Starkeya sp. ORNL1: one gene and its partner. The protein of the gene in region 1 interacts with the protein of each later gene in a pairwise test. Links are inferred from orthologs where the notes say so. Each region holds a gene or a part of one and is shown on either strand. Other genes may lie near its edges.

Evidence for each region.
Region 2: the proteins of rho (region 1) and hfq interact in binary tests that used the Escherichia coli proteins (3 or more experiments, as listed by UniProt). The link is inferred for Starkeya sp. ORNL1 from one-to-one orthologs.

Annotation. Positions count from the first base shown.
Region 1 is NZ_CP048834.1:3,939,958-3,943,240, forward strand. What follows is about bases 29-2,993. They hold rho (transcription termination factor Rho), read left to right. Parts: upstream 29-860; coding sequence 861-2,126; downstream 2,127-2,993. Other genes in these bases: hemE (uroporphyrinogen decarboxylase), read left to right, coding at 29-196; G3545_RS18755 (CopD family protein), read left to right, coding at 251-625; G3545_RS18765 (hypothetical protein), read left to right, coding at 2,137-2,496; G3545_RS18770 (hypothetical protein), read left to right, coding at 2,512-2,886. In the rest of the region: more of hemE, read left to right, coding at 1-28; G3545_RS18775 (thioredoxin domain-containing protein), read right to left, coding at 3,280-3,283. UniProt on the Escherichia coli protein: Facilitates transcription termination by a mechanism that involves Rho binding to the nascent RNA, activation of Rho's RNA-dependent ATPase activity, and release of the mRNA from the DNA template.
Region 2 is NZ_CP048834.1:710,135-713,178, reverse strand. Bases 56-2,781 are described here. They hold hfq (RNA chaperone Hfq), read left to right. Parts: upstream 56-1,154; coding sequence 1,155-1,409; downstream 1,410-2,781. Other genes in these bases: hflX (GTPase HflX), read left to right, coding at 1,507-2,781; G3545_RS03485 (D-amino-acid transaminase), read left to right, coding at 129-989; G3545_RS03490 (TrkH family potassium uptake protein), read left to right, coding at 56-102. In the rest of the region: more of G3545_RS03490, read left to right, coding at 1-55; more of hflX, read left to right, coding at 2,782-2,814; G3545_RS03470 (nucleoside 2-deoxyribosyltransferase), read right to left, coding at 2,919-3,044. UniProt on the Escherichia coli protein: RNA chaperone that binds small regulatory RNA (sRNAs) and mRNAs to facilitate mRNA translational regulation in response to envelope stress, environmental stress and changes in metabolite concentrations.

The DNA of each region.
Region 1 (3,283 bases):
TGGTGCCCGGGTGGCGCTGCAGGGCAATCTCGATCCGCTGCGACTGATTGCCGGTGGCCGGGCGCTCGATCAGGGGATAGACCGCGTCCTCGACGATTTCCGCGGCGCTGCCCATATCTTCAATCTCGGCCACGGCATCCGTCCGGAAACCCCGATCTCCCATGTCGAGCACATGCTGAAACGGTTGCGGGGCTGAGCCGTGCTCTATGAATGGATCAAGGCGCTGCACATCCTCGCGGTCATCTCCTGGATGGCGGGGATGCTCTATCTGCCGCGGCTGATGGTCTATCATTGCGAGGCGCCGCCGGGCTCGCCGCAGTCCGAGACCTTCAAGGTGATGGAACAGCGGCTGCTCAAGGCCATCATCAATCCGGCGATGGGCGTCACCTGGCTGGCCGGGCTCTATCTCGCCTGGGATGGCGGCTGGTATCTATCCGGCTGGTTTCACGTGAAATTCCTGCTGGTGCTGGCGATGAGCGCCGTGCACGGTTTCCTCACCGCCCGGGTGCGCGACTTCCAGCTCGACCGGAATACCCGCTCCGCGCGCTTCTACCGCATCGCCAACGAGGTGCCGACGGTGCTGATGATAGGCATCGTCATCCTGGTCGTGGTGAAGCCTTTCTAAACATTTCCGGTGGGCTTGCGCCGACTCGCTGCTTTGCCTATGTTGCCGATGCCTTCCACCAAGCTGGCTGACGCACAGACCTGCCTGATGTCGCTCCAGACACCGGCGCGTGCGCCGGACGGGTTCCGGACGAAACCGGTGCCGCTCCGCAGACCAGCGCCTTCCTTTCTCCTGACGCGTCCGGGTGCCCGCTAGAGGTCCACCTTTACGCTCTCCCAACTTCCGAGGCTTCCCCATGGGGGAAATGAAACTTCAGGACCTCAAGTCCAAGAATCCGGCCGAACTTCTGGTTTTTGCCGAAGAGCTTGAGGTCGAGAATGCCAGCACGCTGCGCAAGCAGGAGCTGATGTTCGCCATATTGAAACAGCTTGCCGCCCGCGAGACCGACATCATCGGCGAGGGCGTGGTCGAGATCCTGTCCGACGGGTTCGGCTTCCTGCGCTCGCCCGATGCGAATTATTTGCCGGGGCCGGACGACATCTATGTCTCGCCGTCGCAGATTCGCCGCTTCGGCCTGCGCACCGGCGACACCGTCGAAGGGCAGATCCGCTCGCCGAAGGATGGCGAGCGCTACTTCGCCCTGCTCAAGGTCAACACCATCAATTTCGAAGACCCGGAGAAAATCCGGCACAAGATCAATTTCGACAACCTCACGCCGCTCTATCCCGACGAGCGGCTGAAGCTCGAGCTCGAAGACCCGACCCGCAAGGATTTCTCGGCGCGGATCATCGATATCGTGGCGCCGATCGGCAAAGGCCAGCGCGGCCTCATCGTCGCCCCGCCGCGCACCGGCAAGACCGTGCTGCTGCAGAACATCGCGCAGTCCATCACCACGAATCACCCGGAGTGCTACCTCATCGTGCTGCTCATCGACGAGCGGCCGGAGGAAGTCACCGACATGCAGCGCTCGGTGAAGGGCGAGGTGGTCTCCTCCACCTTCGACGAGCCGGCCGCCCGCCACGTCCAGGTCGCGGAGATGGTGATCGAGAAGGCCAAGCGCCTGGTCGAGCACAAGCGCGATGTCGTCATTTTGCTGGATTCGATCACCCGTCTCGGGCGCGCCTACAACACCGTGGTGCCGTCCTCCGGCAAGGTGTTGACCGGCGGTGTCGATGCCAACGCCCTGCAGCGCCCCAAGCGCTTCTTCGGTGCGGCGCGCAATATCGAGGAGGGCGGCTCGCTGACCATCATCGCGACCGCGCTGATCGAGACCGGCTCGCGCATGGACGAAGTGATCTTCGAGGAGTTCAAGGGCACAGGTAACTCCGAAGTCATCCTCGACCGCAAGGTCTCCGACAAGCGCGTGTTCCCGGCGATCGACATCACCCGCTCCGGCACCCGCAAGGAGGAGCTGCTGGTACCGAGCGACGTGCTGAAGAAGATGTATGTGTTGCGGCGCATCCTCAATCCGATGGGCACGGTTGACGCTATCGAGTTCCTGCTCGACAAATTGCGCCAGACCAAGACGAATGGCGACTTCTTCGACTCCATGAACACATGAGGCATGCGGGATGGGCGCGCGGCGGTTCATGTTGATGATCCTTGCTGCGTGGCTCGTCTCGGCCGCGCCCGCTGCCGCCGGCGTCTCCGATCGGGAGCCGGCGAGCGGGGCGCTATGGCTCGCCGTCATCGCCGTGGCGGGCATGAGCTGGGTGATGGCGTGCCGCCGCTGGTGGCTGCCGCTGCTGATCTGGGCTCCGGTGGCGTTCCTCGCCTCCGAGCTGATCGCCGAGCTGGGCGATCCAATCATTGGTCCGGCCGTTCGTGATGAACTTGGAGCCGGCTACATACTTCAGGCCGATCTGTGCAGTGCGCTGCTGGTCGTCGTGCCGCTGATGTTCGCGAATATTCGCATGGCCAGACTTCGTTAGTTCGGGTAGCGGCCGATGGCCAGACAACTCGCACTCGCACTTGCCCTTGCTCTCTTATTCTCCGGATCAACGCTGGCGATGGGTGAGGTTGCGGACAAGCAATCTGCTCCGGAGATATTCTGGGTTTATGCGGTCGTGGTGGCTTGCCTAAGTTGGGGCGCGGGCATGCTGCGCTGGTGGCTGCCGCTAGTTGTGGCCGCGTTCGCCTCCGTTGCCTCGTTCGGAATTTTGGTCGAACTGAACGACCCGGCTCTCGGTCCTGCAATCAGGAATGAGCTTGGTCCAGGCTACGTCGCCCAAGCCTATCTATGGACATCGGGTGCCGTGATGGTGCCGTTAGTAATTACCGCGTGGCGACGATTGGCGATGCGTTCACGTGATTCGAAGTAAGGTAGCCGTCTTATCATCGAGGTCACGTCCACCAATGCAACCAGCGCGAGTCTCTTAGTTCGATTCGCCTGCGAAATATCGGTCCCCACAATTGACTCGGGACGGCGATTTAAGGCGTCAGACGAGGATAGATGCCTGAAAGGGCGCTTGTGACTCCACGGGCCATTTGCGGGGCGCTGTGAGGTTCGGGTGATTTTATGCCGAAGTTTTCCACAGGCTTGTCCCCACTCTTCGAGACGTCATCCCGGACGGCCGCGAGGCCGGTCCGGGATCGCGCAAACGCTCTTCAGCGGCGCCGATCCCGGCTCGGTGGCTTCGCCGGAGCCTGTCCTCGGGCTTGCCTAAGGCAAGACCCGTGGGACCGGGACGACGATGTTCGAGCAGGGGGTGACGTCAC
Region 2 (3,044 bases), 3.2 Mb from region 1 along the record:
CCGGCCTATGCCCAGATCATACTCGCGCTGGCGATGATTCTCGGCCGACTTGAAATCCTCATGGTGCTGGGGCTCATTCATTTCGGTTTCTGGCGGCGCTAGAGTCGCTCGAGGGCAGGGCAGGGAATATGTCGCGCATCGCCTATGTGAATGGCCGCTACGTGCCGCACGCACATGCCATGGTCCATATCGAGGATCGCGGCTACCAGTTCGCCGATGGCGTCTATGAGGTGTGCGAGGTGCGCGGCGGGCGCATGATCGACGAGCGTCGGCACATGGAGCGCCTTGCCCGTTCGCTGCGGGAGTTGCGGATCAGCCAGCCCATGCCGCCGTCCGCGCTCGCCGTGGTGATGCGCGAGACCATCCGGCGCAACAAGGTGCGCGACGGCATCGTCTATCTCCAGGTGACTCGCGGCGTCGCCCGGCGCGATCACGTATTTCCCGAACGTGAGGTGCAGCCCTCCGTGGTGGTAACCGCGCGCTCCGCCGACCTCGCCAAGGCGGAGCGGCAGGCGGCGGACGGCGTCGGCGTCATCACCGTGCCGGAGAATCGCTGGGAGCGGGTCGATATCAAGAGCGTCGGCCTGTTGCCGAATGTGCTTGCCAAGCAGGCGGCGAAGGAGGCCGGCGCGCGCGAGGCCTGGTTCGTCGATCCCGAAGGCAAGGTGACCGAAGGCGGTTCGACCAATGCCTGGATCGTCACCATGGACGGCGTGCTCGTCACCCGGCCGGCCGACACCGGCATATTGCGCGGCATCACCCGCACCGTGGTTCTGGAGGTCGCGGCGCAGCAGGGCTTGAAGGTCGAGGAGCGGGCCTTCTCGGTCGAGGAAGCCTATGTGGCACGCGAGGCCTTCATCACCGCCGCGACCACCATCGTCATGCCGGTGGTGCGAATCGATGGCCGCCCGATCGGCAATGGCCATCCCGGTTCGGTCGCCCAGGGGTTGCGCGCGGCCTTCCACGAGGTCGCCGAAATCGCGCTGTGACAACGCGCATAAGCCATGCGGCGAAAGTATCTTGCACGATGGACCTAGTGTGCGATGCTAAAACCAGCACGCCTTCGCACACGCAGCACGTTCCCCGGACGGAATGAGGTTGCGTGGTGAGGGTGACCGCGCCGGCACACCATCAAACAACGGATCAAAAAAATCATGGCCGCGGATCGTTCCCAGAACCTCCAGGACACGTTTCTCAACCACGTCCGCAAGAACAAGACCCCTCTCACCATTTTCCTCGTCAACGGTGTCAAGTTGCAGGGCGTGGTGACCTGGTTCGATAACTTCTGCGTACTCCTTCGGCGGGACGGGCATTCCCAGCTCGTCTACAAGCACGCCATCTCCACCATCATGCCGGGTCACCCCGTCCAGCTGTTCGAGGCGCCGGACGAGGCCGTGGAGAAGGCCTGAGTTGGAACTGAAGAGCGCCGCACGACGCCGCCCCGGCAAGGCGGCGTCCGACGGCCCGGCAGTTCCACCGGCCGGCGAGGCGACCCGCGTGGTCGTCATCGTGCCTTATCTTACCCGGCCGAAGCCGGGCGAGGGGGCGGAAGTGCGCCGCACGCCCGAAGCGCGGCTTGACGAAGCGGCCGGCCTTGCGCGCGCCATCGATCTCGATGTGGTCGCAAGCGGCACCGTCGGGCTGAGCCAGATTCGGCCGGCCACCTATCTGGGTACCGGCAAGGTCGAGGAGATCGAGGGGCTGGTGAAGGCCAACGACGCTGGTCTCGTCTTCGTCGATGCCCCGCTCACTCCGGTGCAACAGCGAAACCTGGAAAAGGCGTGGGCGGCCAAGGTGATCGACCGCACCGCGCTGATCCTGGAGATTTTCGGCCAGCGCGCCCGCACCAAGGAGGGCGTGCTGCAGGTCGAACTCGCCCATCTCAATTATCAGCGCAGCCGGCTGGTCCGCTCCTGGACCCATCTGGAACGCCAGCGCGGCGGCTTCGGCTTCCTCGGCGGTCCCGGCGAGACCCAGATCGAAGCCGACCGCCGCCTCATTGGCGAGCGCATCATCAAGATCGAGCGCGAACTGGAACAGGTGAAGCGCACCCGCGCGCTGCACCGCGCCAGCCGCAAGAAAGTGCCATATCCGGTCGTGGCACTGGTCGGTTACACCAATGCCGGCAAGTCGACGCTGTTCAATCGGCTCACGGCGGCGAAGGTGAGGGCGCAGGATCTCCTGTTCGCCACGCTCGACCCGACCTTGCGCGTGGTCGCATTGCCCGGCGGCGAGCGCGTCATCCTGTCCGACACGGTGGGCTTCATCTCGGATCTGCCGACCCAACTCGTCGCCGCCTTCCGCGCCACGCTTGAAGAGGTAATCGAGGCCGACATCATCCTGCATGTGCGCGACATGTCCCATGAGGATGCGGATGCGCAGGCGCAGGATGTCGGCGACGTGCTCGCCGATCTCGGCATCGATGCCGATGACCATGGCCGGCTGATCGAGGTCTGGAATAAGATCGACCGCCTCGACGAGGCCGGCCGCACCCGGGTGTTCAATGTCGCGGAGCGCCGGACCGGCGACGAGCATCCGGTGCCGGTTTCGGCACTGACCGGCGAGGGGATCGACGCCCTGCTCGATGCCATCCGGCAAAGGCTGTCGCGCGAGCGGGTCACGCTGATGCTCGACCTTGATCCTTCGGACGGTGAGGGGCTGGGCTGGCTTTACCGTCACAGCGAGGTGCTGGAGCGTCGCGACGGCGAGAATGGCCGGGTGCACCTTGCCGTCCGGGTCGAGCCGGACCGCGCCGACGGCATCGAACGCCGCTTCGGCGCGCGGCGCATGGCAAAGGCCAGGCGGGACGGCTAGTTCGCCGCAGGTTGGCCTACACTTTTTCCTCTCCCCGTTGGGGAGAGGTGGCCCGCGAAGCGGGTCGGTGAGGGGGCGCACGATTGCGGAGCGGTGCAGATCCCTCACCCCAATGGGGAGACGGGGAAGCCGGTCAGAGCGGCGATGGCCCGGATGCAACGCTCGAACACGCCGAGATCGCGCCCGATATCCACGACCTCACGGTCAGGCATGATGATTTCGGTTCCGGA